DNA from 2 places in the Pengzhenrongella phosphoraccumulans genome. Region 1 is predicted to be linked to the other one. Evidence: predicted binding sites of a transcription regulator. Region 1 holds the regulator's gene; the other holds the start of a gene.
What was found. Region 1 encodes LexA, which represses DNA repair genes until DNA is damaged. Its sites were predicted from a motif close to TCGAACANNTGTTCGA; they were not measured.
Positions count from the first base shown of each region.

Region 1 (5,369 bases):
CTCGCGGTGAACGGGCTGATCCGGACGCACCTGCTCGCGGGCCGCTCCGGGGTGCTGACCTCGGCGACGCTGGCGCTCGGCGGGTCGTTCGTCCCGCTCGCCCGCTCGCTCGGGCTCGACCTCGCGGCGGAGCGGACCGGGGACGCCGTAGCGGCGTCGGTGTCGACTCCGGCGCCGACTGTTGCCCTGGCATCCGGCCATCCGGTTGACGCCGTGCCGACGCCGTGGCGTTCGCTCGATGTCGGCAGCCCGTTCGACTACCCCCACCAGGCGATCCTCTACATCGCCAAGCGGTTGCCGGCACCCGGACGCGAGGCGGCGACCGACGCCCAGCTCGACGAGATCGCGACCCTGATCACGGCGGCGGGTGGGCGCACGCTCGGCCTGTTCTCGTCCCGGCGGGCCGCCACCGCCGTCGCCGAGGCGATGCGGGATCGGCTCGACTTCCCGGTGCTCGCCCAGGGGGACGACCAGCTGCCGACGCTGGTGCGCACGTTCGCCGAGGACCCCGCGACCTGCCTGTTCGGCACGTTGTCGCTCTGGCAGGGTGTCGACGTGCCCGGGTCGTCGTGCCAGCTCGTCCTGATCGACCGCATCCCGTTCCCCCGGCCCGACGACCCCGTGCGCTCGGCGCGGTCGGAAGCCGTCGAGGCGGCGGGCGGGAACGGCTTCATGCAGGTCTCCGCGACGCACGCCGCGCTGCTCCTCGCCCAGGGCGCCGGTCGACTGATCCGCGGCACGGCGGACCGCGGCGTGGTCGCGGTCCTTGACCCACGGCTTGCCACGGCTCGCTACGGCGAGTTCCTGGCCCGTTCACTTCCCGACTTCTGGCGGACGACCGACCGGTCGATCGTCATCGCGGCGCTCGAGCGGCTCGCCGCACTAGCGTGACCCGTTGAGCCATCTGGAGGACCTGTGAGTGAGACCTACGACAGCGACGAGATCGGCTGGGGGAGCGGCCCCCTGCCCGATCGCCGCACCACCAAGCTGGCAGTGGTCGGCGCGGGCGCGGTGGGGGCGACGGTGGCGTACGCGGCCCTCATGCGCGGCGCGGCGCGCACGGTGGCCCTGTACGACATCGACAAGGCCAAGGTCGAGGCCGAGGCGGCCGACCTCGGGCACGGGATCCAGTTCATGCCGATGGCCGAGGTGATCGGGTCGGACGACATCGCCGTGTGCGCCGACGCCGACGTCGTCGTGGTGACCGCCGGGGCGAAGCAGAAGCCCGGGCAGACCCGCCTGGACCTCGCCGAGGCGACGATCGCGCTGACGCGGATGATCCTGCCGCCGCTCGTCGAGCAGGCGCCCAACGCCGTGTTCGTGATGGTGACCAACCCGGTCGACATCGTCACCTACGCGGCACTGAAGATCTCTGGCCTGCCGCGCTCGCAGCTCTTCGGCTCGGGCACCGTCCTGGACTCCTCGCGCCTGCGCTACCTCATCGCGCAGCACACCGGGGTCGCCGTGCAGAACGTGCACGCGTACATGGTCGGCGAGCACGGCGACAGCGAGTTCCCGCTGTGGGAGTCCGCTTCCATCGGCGGGGTTCCCCTGCCGAACTGGCGCGGTACCCGGAGCTCGGGGCCGTTGACGCTCGACGTGCGCGAGCGGATCGCTCGGGACGTCATCGAGTCGGCGTACAAGATCATCGCCGGCAAGGGCGCCACGAACTACGCCGTGGCGCTCGCCGCCTCGCGCATCATCGAGGCGATCCTCAAGGACGAACGGCGGGTGCTGCCGGTCTCGAGCCTGCTCGACGACTACTACGGCATCAGCGACATCTGCCTGTCGGTGCCGACCGTCGTCGGTCGGACCGGGGCCGGGCGAGAGCTCGAGGTCCCGATGTCTCCGGACGAACTCGCGCACCTGCGGACCTCAGCGGAGGCCCTCAAGACGGTCGCGCGCCGGTTCGGCTTCTGACGCCGGTCGGGTGAGCCCGCGGCGAGACCCGGGTCAGGCCTCGCCCGACGACGACCGCAGCGCTCGGACCAGCTCGTCCTTGCGCAGCCGGGATCGGCCGACGATCCCGGCTGCGGCCGCGCGCCGGCGCAGCTCGGCGAGCGAGCAGTCCTCGAGCCGACCTGCGGGCTCGCACTGAAGCGCCTCGGCGAGCCGGTCGGCTGTTGCCGACGGTCCGGGGTCGCGCATCCGCCCGGGCATCAGTACGCCCCCGTCACAGCTTGCGCAGCACGCTGACGACGCGACCCAGGACCTGCGCCTCGTCGCCGTTGATCGGGGAGTAGGCCGGGTTGTGCGGCAGGAGCCACAGGTGCCCGTCCGTGCGCTTGAAGGTCTTGACGGTCGCCTCGCCGTCGATCATGGCCGCGACGATCTCGCCGTTCTCCGCGATCGGCTGGCGGCGGACGACGACCCAGTCGCCGTCGCAGATCGCGGCGTCGATCATCGAGTCCCCGGCCACGCGGAGCAGGAACAGGTCACCGTCACCGACCAGCTGGCGCGGGAGCGGGAAGACGTCCTCCACGACCTGCTCGGCCAGGATCGGTCCGCCGGCGGCGATCCGTCCGACCACCGGGACGTAGGACGGCGTGGGCGAGCCGTCCTGCGCTGCGAGGTGCTCCTCGCCGAAGCTGCTCGCCGGCGACCCGGTGCTCGGCTGCAGCCGCTGGATCGGTCGTGAGTCGTCCGGGTGCATCACCTCGATGGCGCGCGGCCGGTTCGGGTCGCGCCGCAGATACCCCTTGCGCTCGAGCGCGGTGAGCTGGTGCTTGACGCTCGACGGGCTGGTCAGGCCGACCGCCTCGCCGATCTCCCGCATGGTGGGCGGGTAGCCGCGGTGGGCGACCGATGACCGGATGGTCTCGAGGACCAGCCGCTGGCGCGCGGTCAACCCGTCGCTGTCCGGCGCACTGTCCGGGAGCGCGTGGACCGACGCGAGGGCGGCGCGCGTCTTTCGCGTCGCTGGCGGGTCCGGGGGACCGCCGGGGGTGTTCGTGTCTGTGGCCACGGTTCTCCTCCTCCTGTTCGAGTCCACCCTCGACGCTCGACCGAGCGTGTGGGTGGCTCGTGGTGCGCTTGCTCTGGCGTACACACAGCCTAGAAGAACAAGGCCGCGCTTTCAAACATCTGTTCGAGCGTGTCTCGACAACCGTCGGTGCTTCGTGCTAGACATCGTACAGACGTTCGACGCACAGGTGTTCGACGCACAGGTGTTCGACTCGGGTCACGGAGACCCAGGTCGCGGGCTATTCGAGAGGAGCACGGACATGAGCGCAGCAACGGTCCACCCGCAGGGGATGTCGGGATCAGGCACTCTGACGCTGACGACGCGGGGGCGTCGGGTGGTCGCCGCCGGTGCCGTCGCACTTGCGCTCGCCGGGGTGCTCGTCGGCGGCCGGGCGGTGGCCGGTTCGCCGGCCGAGGCCGTCCCGGTGGACACGTATACGGTCGCCGCGGGGGAGAGCCTGTGGGCGATCGCCACGGCCTACACGGCCCCGAACGACGACGTTCGCGACACCGTCGGCGCTCTCGTCGCGTTGAACGGCCTGGCTGGGGCGGGTCTGCGGGCCGGGCAGCAGATCCTGGTCCCGGCAGGCTGACCGCCATCTGCCGCGGCCGGGGCACGTGCCGCGGCCGAAGCCACCTTGCGTCTGGGCGCGCGGACCTCTAGGTTTTGGCCCAGATACCGTGGCCGAGGGTCGCCGCGCGCCCGAGGAGTTCTTCGCCGAGCGCCGACCCCGGCGCAAACCAGGACCGGAGGCTCGGCGTGCACTGTCCGTTCTGCCACCACTCTGACTCGCGGGTGGTGGACTCCCGGACGTCGGATGACGGCTCGTCGATCCGCCGCCGGCGCCAGTGCCCGCAGTGCAACCGACGGTTCACCACCGTCGAGACGGCGAGCCTGTCGGTCGTGAAGCGCTCGGGTGCGACGGAGCCGTTCAGCCGCGAGAAGATCATCAACGGTGTCCGCAAGGCGTGCCAGGGCCGGCCGGTGAACGAGGACGACCTCGCGCTGCTCGCGCAGCGGGTCGAGGAGAACATTCGGAGCACCGGCAGCGCCGAGCTGGACGCCTACGAGATCGGGTTGACGATCCTCGGGCCGCTGCGCGACCTCGACGAGGTGGCCTACCTGCGGTTCGCGAGCGTCTACCAGGGATTCAACTCGCTCGAGGACTTCGAGGCGGCGATCACGTTGCTGCGCGCCGAGCACGAGGCTGCGGCGCTGGCAGAGTCCGATTCCGAGGAGCAGCCCGACCGGGGATCGCTCCACGGCGAGTCGACCCCGACCGCTCCCTAGCGCACGGGAAACGGTCCGGGGTCTGGGCGCGGTTCACAGACAGCGTCGTTCACAGACAGCGTCGTTCACAGACAGTGCCGTTCACAGACAGCGTCGATCACGGGGTCGCGAGAACGCGGCGGCCACGATCAGGGTCGGGTCAGAGCCGTTCGAGCTTGGCGCTGTCGAGCGCGACGCGGCGGCGGTCACCCGCGCCGAAGTCGACGATGACGGCGCGATCGCCGTCAAGGGCGACGACTCGACCGAGCCCGTGTCGCTCGTGCGAGACGCGGGCCCCGACGGGGATCGGCTTGATTGCCGCAGCTGCCGCCTCTCGGGCGGCGTTGAACGGACTGTTGGGCAGGTGCCGGCGTCTACCGGTGGGCTGGGAGGACATTACTACCATCATCCTCCTGTTCGAGGGGGTGCGGAACCAGCAACGCGGGTGGTATCAGAGCAAACCGCCTCATGCGGACGCGCTGTCGTGGGTCGCGATCAGCTCTTCCCGCACGACGCGGCGCAGCACCTTGCCGATCGCGGACCGCGGCAGGTCCGGGAGCACGACCAGCTGGCGGGGGATCGCGTACCGGGCCAGGCGCTTCTCGCACCAGGCCCGAACCGTGGCCAGGTCGACGGCGCTCGCCTCTGGCCCGTCGGCGTCGAGGACGACCGCGGCTACGACCCGCTCGCCCTGCTCGCCGGCCGGCACGCCGACGACGGCGACATCGACGATCCCCGGCATCTGGCGGATCAGGTCCTCGACCTGCGACGGGTAGACCTTGAAGCCGCCGGTGATGATCATCTCCTTGGTGCGATCGACCAGGGTGAGGGAGCCGGCGGCGTCGGCCACGACGACGTCTCCGGTGCGGAGCCAGCCACCCGGGAGCAGGACGGCTGTGGTCTCGTCAGGTCGGCCCCAGTAGCCGGCGAACACCTGCGGTCCACGGATGAGCAGCTCGCCGCGCTCGTCCTGCGGGGCGTCGCGGGTCGGGTCGTCGACGTCGACGATCCGGATCTCCGTGCTGGGGAAGGGCAGTCCCAGGGTGCCCGGGCGACGGTCGACCGAGCACGGGTTGCCCACCGCGAGGGGGGACGTCTCCGTCATTCCGTAGCCCTCGATGAGCAGTCCGCCCGT
Region 1 covers NZ_CP144210.1:3,839,373-3,844,741, forward strand. The annotation lists gene VTA80_RS17755 (ATP-dependent DNA helicase) at 1-891, shown strand, start outside; gene VTA80_RS17760 (L-lactate dehydrogenase) at 916-1,920, shown strand; gene VTA80_RS17765 (hypothetical protein) at 1,954-2,148, opposite strand; gene lexA (transcriptional repressor LexA) at 2,174-2,848, opposite strand; gene VTA80_RS17775 (LysM peptidoglycan-binding domain-containing protein) at 3,225-3,557, shown strand; gene nrdR (transcriptional regulator NrdR) at 3,725-4,255, shown strand; gene VTA80_RS17785 (hypothetical protein) at 4,395-4,631, opposite strand; gene VTA80_RS17790 (AMP-binding protein) at 4,701-5,369, opposite strand, start outside.

Region 2 (5,369 bases), 2.4 Mb from region 1:
CAGACGACGCACGATGATGACCGCCAAGATCCACCGCGCGACAGTGACCGAGGCCGACCTGCACTACGTCGGGTCCGTCACGGTCGACTCCGACCTGCTGGACGCGGCGGACCTCCTCGCGGGCGAGCGGGTGGACATCGTCGACGTGACGAACGGCGCCCGGCTCAGCACGTACGTGATCCCGGGGGAGCCCGGGGCCGGCCAGATCTGCATCAACGGCGCGGCCGCGCACCTGGTGCACCCGGGCGACGTCGTCATCCTCATCGCCTACGGCTCGCTCGACGACGCCGAGGCGCGGACCTTCCGGCCACGCGTCGTGTTCGTCGACGCGGACAACCGGATCGTGGACGCGTCGAGCGACCCGGGTCAGCTGCCCGAGGTCGGGCTCACCATGCACGGCGGGCTCGCGCCGAGCGGATGGGTGTTCGAAGGAAGCCGGGCGTGACGCAGCCGGCGCCGCGGATCGCTTCGACCCTCGCGGCTCCGCTGGCCGGCTGGACCGCCCAGGCCGACGTCGTCGTCGTCGGCTCGGGGATCGCCGGGCTGACGGCCGCCCTCGAGCTGCGCACGCGCGTGCCGCGCGTCCTGCTCGTGACCAAGGGCGTGCTGGCGTCCGGGTCGACCGTGTGGGCGCAGGGTGGCATCGCCGCCGCGCTCGACCCGGAGGACTCACCGGCGGCGCACCTCGCCGACACCCTGATCGCCGGGGCCGGCCTGTGCGACCCGCGCGCCGTCGAGGTGCTCGTCACCGAGGGCCCCGCGCGCGTGCGTGAGCTCGTCGCGCTCGGTACCCGCTTCGACCTCGATGTCGCCGGTGGTCTCGCCCTGACGCGCGAGGGTGGGCACCATGCCGACCGGATCGTGCACGCGGGCGGCGACGCCACCGGGGCAGAGGTCTCCCGTGCGCTCGTCGCGCAGCTCGAGGCCGTGCGCAACGACCCTGGGATCGAGGTCATCGAGCACGCCCTCGTCCTCGACGTGCTCACGGCGGCGCCCGGTCCCGACGGACGACCCGGACCCGCCTGCGGGGTGACCCTGCACGTCATCGGCGAGGGGTCGAGGGACGGGGTCGGTGCTGCGCTCGGGCGGGCCGTCATACTGGCGACCGGCGGGATCGGCCAGGTCTACCGGTCGTCCACCAACCCACCCCAGGCCACCGGCGACGGCATCGCGGCCGCCCTGCGCGCCGGTGCGGCCGTCGGGGACGTCGAGTTCGTCCAGTTCCACCCGACCGTGCTCTGGCTCGGTTCCGGCGTCCGCGGGCAGCTCACGCTCATCTCCGAGGCGGTCCGCGGCGAGGGCGCGCTGCTGCTCGACACCGACGGCGTGCGGTTCATGCCGGCCGTGCACCCGATGGCCGAGCTGGCGCCGCGGGACGTCGTCGCGCATGCGATGGTGCGCCGGATGGCGGCGACGGGCGCCGACCACGTGCTGCTCGACGCCCGCCACCTCGGTGCCGACTTCCTGCGCAAACGGTTCCCGACCATCTGCGAGAAGCTCCTCGAGCACGGGATCGACCTGGCGAACGACCTGGTCCCGGTCGCGCCCGCCCAGCACTACCACTCGGGCGGCGTGGTGACCGACCTGTCCGGTCGATCCTCGCTGCGCGGGCTGTACGCCGCCGGCGAGGTGGCCTGCACCGGGGTGCACGGAGCCAATCGCCTTGCCTCGAACTCCCTGCTCGAGGGCCTGGTGTTTGCCCACCGCGCCGCCCGGGACGCCGCGACGCGGGTAGCCGCCGGCGAGCTGCCGCAGCGGGACCCGGTCGAGCGGCCGGGGCCCGGCATGCTCGTCGCCGCGGCCGCGCGGTCGCGGATCCAGCGAGCGGCGTCCACCGGTCCGGGTGTCGTCCGGTCCGCGGACGGGCTGCACCAGGCTGCGGCCGAGCTCGCGGCGGTACGCACGGACGCGCACGTCGCCATCGGCGTCGTCGCCGCCCCGCAGGTCGCCGAGTGGGAGACGACCAACGTGCACCAGGTCGCCACGGTCCTCACCGAGACGGCGCTCGCCCGCACGGAGAGCCGGGGCGGTCACTTCCGCTCCGACTTCCCCCTGCCCGACGACGACTGGCGCGTCCGCCTCGTCGCCACCCTCGACGACGACGGCGCGCTGCGCGTCACCCGCACCGACCTCGAGTAGCGCCCGGGCAACTGGGCATCAGGACGGTCGGCGGGCACAACGTGCGCGCACGGGAACCGGAACTGGAAATGGAACCGGACTGATCAGATCGCGTCGAGTCAGAACGGTGGTGCGGGGTCCCAGGCGAGTGGGGGTTCGTGTCCGGGGGGTGGTTCGGGTCGGTGGCGGTAGGTGTGTCCGGTGGGGGTGGTCCAGGTCGCGGTGCCGTCCGTGGATCGGGTCAGGCGCCAGCGGGCGTGGGTCTTGATCAGGTGGTCGCGTTTGCACAGCGGGTTGAGGTTCGCCGCGGAGGTGGATCCGCCGGTGCCGTCGGGGTGGAACGGGTCGCGGTGGTCCAGCTCGCAGCGGTGAGAGGGGATCTCGCAGATCGGGGCCAGGCAGCGGGTGTCGCGGGCGCGGATGATCGCGGCGAGGTCGCCGGGGGGCCGGTAGCGGGTTGTGCCCACGTCCAGGACGGTGCCCGAGGTGGGGTCGGTCACCAGGCGCCGCCACGTGCCCGCGGTGGCTAACCGGCGGGCGGTCTGCGCGGTGATGGGCCCGTACCCGGCCAGCTCCCCGGGGTTCTCGTCCTGCCCGAGCAGGGTGGCCAAAGACACCGTCACGTCCACGCGCACCCCCGCACAGCCGCCCCCGCACGACCCGGCAGTCTTCGCCCCGGTCAAGGAGGCGCCCGGGCCGTATGGCTCGTGGCCGGTCAGGGCGGCGGCGAGGGTGTCGGCGCGGAGCTGGTCGGGGGTGCGGGGGTCGCCGGTCGCCTTGGCAGTGCGGGCTGCGGTGGACAGGGCGTTGTCGATCTGGGTGGCCACCGCGGCGGGCAGCACGGCCCAGATGCCGGCCATGCCGTCTGCCAGGCGCTTGGGGTGGCACACGCGGCGTTTGTCGACCGCGCGCACGGTGCGTTGTTCGGCGTCGGTGGGGTCGACCACGATCAACGCCCGGGCCAGGTCGCGGCGTAGCTGGGCGTGGGTGCGCCGACCCGCGTCGGGCAGCACCCGGGCCTGCACGTCGACGGCGACCTGCACCGCGACGTCGCCCAGGACGGCGGCGAAGATCTTCGCTTTGCCCCAGTCGATGTGACCGGCATGCAGGGCAGCGGCGGTGGGGATCAGGGGGCCGGCGAGCAGCCGGGCGGTGTCCACCAGGGTCCGGCCGGCGGCGCGGGAGGTCCCCAGGGCGGCGGCGACCTCCTCGGCCGTGATGTTCGGCTGGGAGACCTTCACGGGCCAGAACGGGTTCATCGACTCCCGCCGCGACAGCGCCTCCACCACGATCAGCTGCCGCGCCCGCGCACACGACGCCTCCCGCTCCAGATCCCCGATGAGCTCCACCAGGGCGAAGTCGTCCAGAGAGTCCACGACCGGCTCCCCGAACTGCACCGCCGGCTCAGGCTCGCCGAGCTGCGCGTCGGCGAACTCCCAGAACGCCATCAGGTCGGCGGGCGGCACGGGTGCCTCGATCTGCGTGCCTGCGGCGTCCCAGGAGGCAATCAGCTCCGCCGACGGCGCCAGCAACGACACAGCACTCTGCCCCGCTACCGGCGACTGAGCGACTCGCAGCCGCGACGCACCGACACCCGCGCCCGAATCGGCACCATCGCCGGCCGCGCGCTCAGGGCGCTCGGCTCGCGGCAACACGTCTCGCACCCCCAGCTCGCGGTCACCCGCGTCACCGCCGTCGCAAAACCGCTCGAAGTCGAACATGCGTTTGATTCTAGCAAGGAACGCCAACAAACGCCAGGGCTGTCCCCATCCCCGTCGCGAGGCGACGTAGCGCCGCCGTCGGGCACGGGTGGAAGGACACGATGCCCGGCGCCGGACCACGACGCCCGGGGCTGGACGGGCGACCCGAGCCCGTCGCCGTCGCCGCTAGCGTGGTCCGGTGACCGTTCCTCGCACGACCCCTGCACCCGCTCCCGGCACGCCTGACCGGGGCCTCGACCCCGCCTGGATCCGCGCTGCCGTTGCGCGCGCGCTCGACGAGGACCTCGGGCCCGCCCCGGGCCGGGACGTGACCACGCAGGCGACTGTCGCCATCGGCGAGGTCGGCGTCGCCCACCTCGTGGCGCGCGAGGCGGGCGTCGTGGCGGGCCTCGTGGTCGTGGCGGACGTCCTCGAACAGGTCGCGGACCGCTTCGCCCTCCCCGACGTCACGGTCGAGCTCCGCGTGCCCGACGGCGCCCGGGTCGCGGCCGGCGACGTCCTCGCCGTCCTGACGGGCCCGGTCCAGGTGCTGCTGGTGGCCGAGCGGACCCTGCTCAACTTCGCGAGCCGTGCCTCCGGCGTGGCCACCCACACGCGGCGCTGGGCGGACGCGCTCGCCGGCTCGAACGCCCTCGTGCTCGACACCCGCAAGACGACTCCCGGGCTCCGCGCGCTCGAGAAGTACGCGGTGCGCTGCGGCGGCGGGACGAACAAGCGGATGGGCCTGTACGACGTCGCCATGGTGAAGGACAACCACGTCGTGGCCGCCGGGTCCGTGGCGGCCGCCGTGGCGGCGGTGCGCGCGCACTTCCCCGACGTCGTCGTGCAGGTCGAGGCGGACACCCTCGACCAGGCGCTCGAGGCGGTCGAGGTCGGCGCGCGGTTCCTGCTCCTCGACAACATGCCGACGCCGCTGCTGACGGACGTCGTCGCCGCGGTCCGTGCCGGTGAGGCCCGGACCGGCCGGGTGGAGCTCGAGGCGACCGGGAACCTCACGCTCGAGCGGGCCGCCGAGGTCGCTGCGACCGGCGTCGACTACCTGTCCGTCGGTGCCCTGACGCACTCCTCGCCGATCCTCGACCTGGCGCTGGACCTGATCTCCCGGACCTGATCTGGCCAGATCCGGCCCGTCGGCGGGCGTTTTGCACTGGTCGGTAGGATCGACCGGTGACTTCGCCAGAGCGCATCGACCCTCCCGTGGGCAACAACCCGGATGCCGAGGGCGACGCCAGCGCCCTCCCCGAGCAGATGCAGGTCCGGCTCGACAAGCGGGAGCGGCTGCTCGCCGCCGGCCAGCAGGCCTACCCCGTCTCCGTGCCGCGGACCCACACGATCGCCCAGGTGCGCGCCGAGCACCCCGATCTCGAGTCGGGCCAGGAGACGGACGACGTCGTCGGGATCGCCGGTCGTGTCGTGTTCCTGCGCAACACCGGCAAGCTCTGCTTCGTGAGCCTGCAGGACGGCGAGGGGGAACGCCTCCAGGTGATGCTGAGCCTGGCCCAGGTCGGCGAAGAGTCCTTGGCTGCCTTC
Region 2 covers NZ_CP144210.1:1,470,838-1,476,206, reverse strand. The annotation lists gene panD (aspartate 1-decarboxylase) at 1-445, shown strand, start outside; gene VTA80_RS06875 (L-aspartate oxidase) at 418-2,139, shown strand; gene VTA80_RS06870 (DUF222 domain-containing protein) at 2,238-3,656, opposite strand; gene nadC (carboxylating nicotinate-nucleotide diphosphorylase) at 4,018-4,950, shown strand; gene lysS (lysine--tRNA ligase) at 5,088-5,369, shown strand, end outside.
Region 2: a site for LexA is predicted at 3,832-3,847, ahead of VTA80_RS06870 (DUF222 domain-containing protein). Genes of this name have one in related genera too.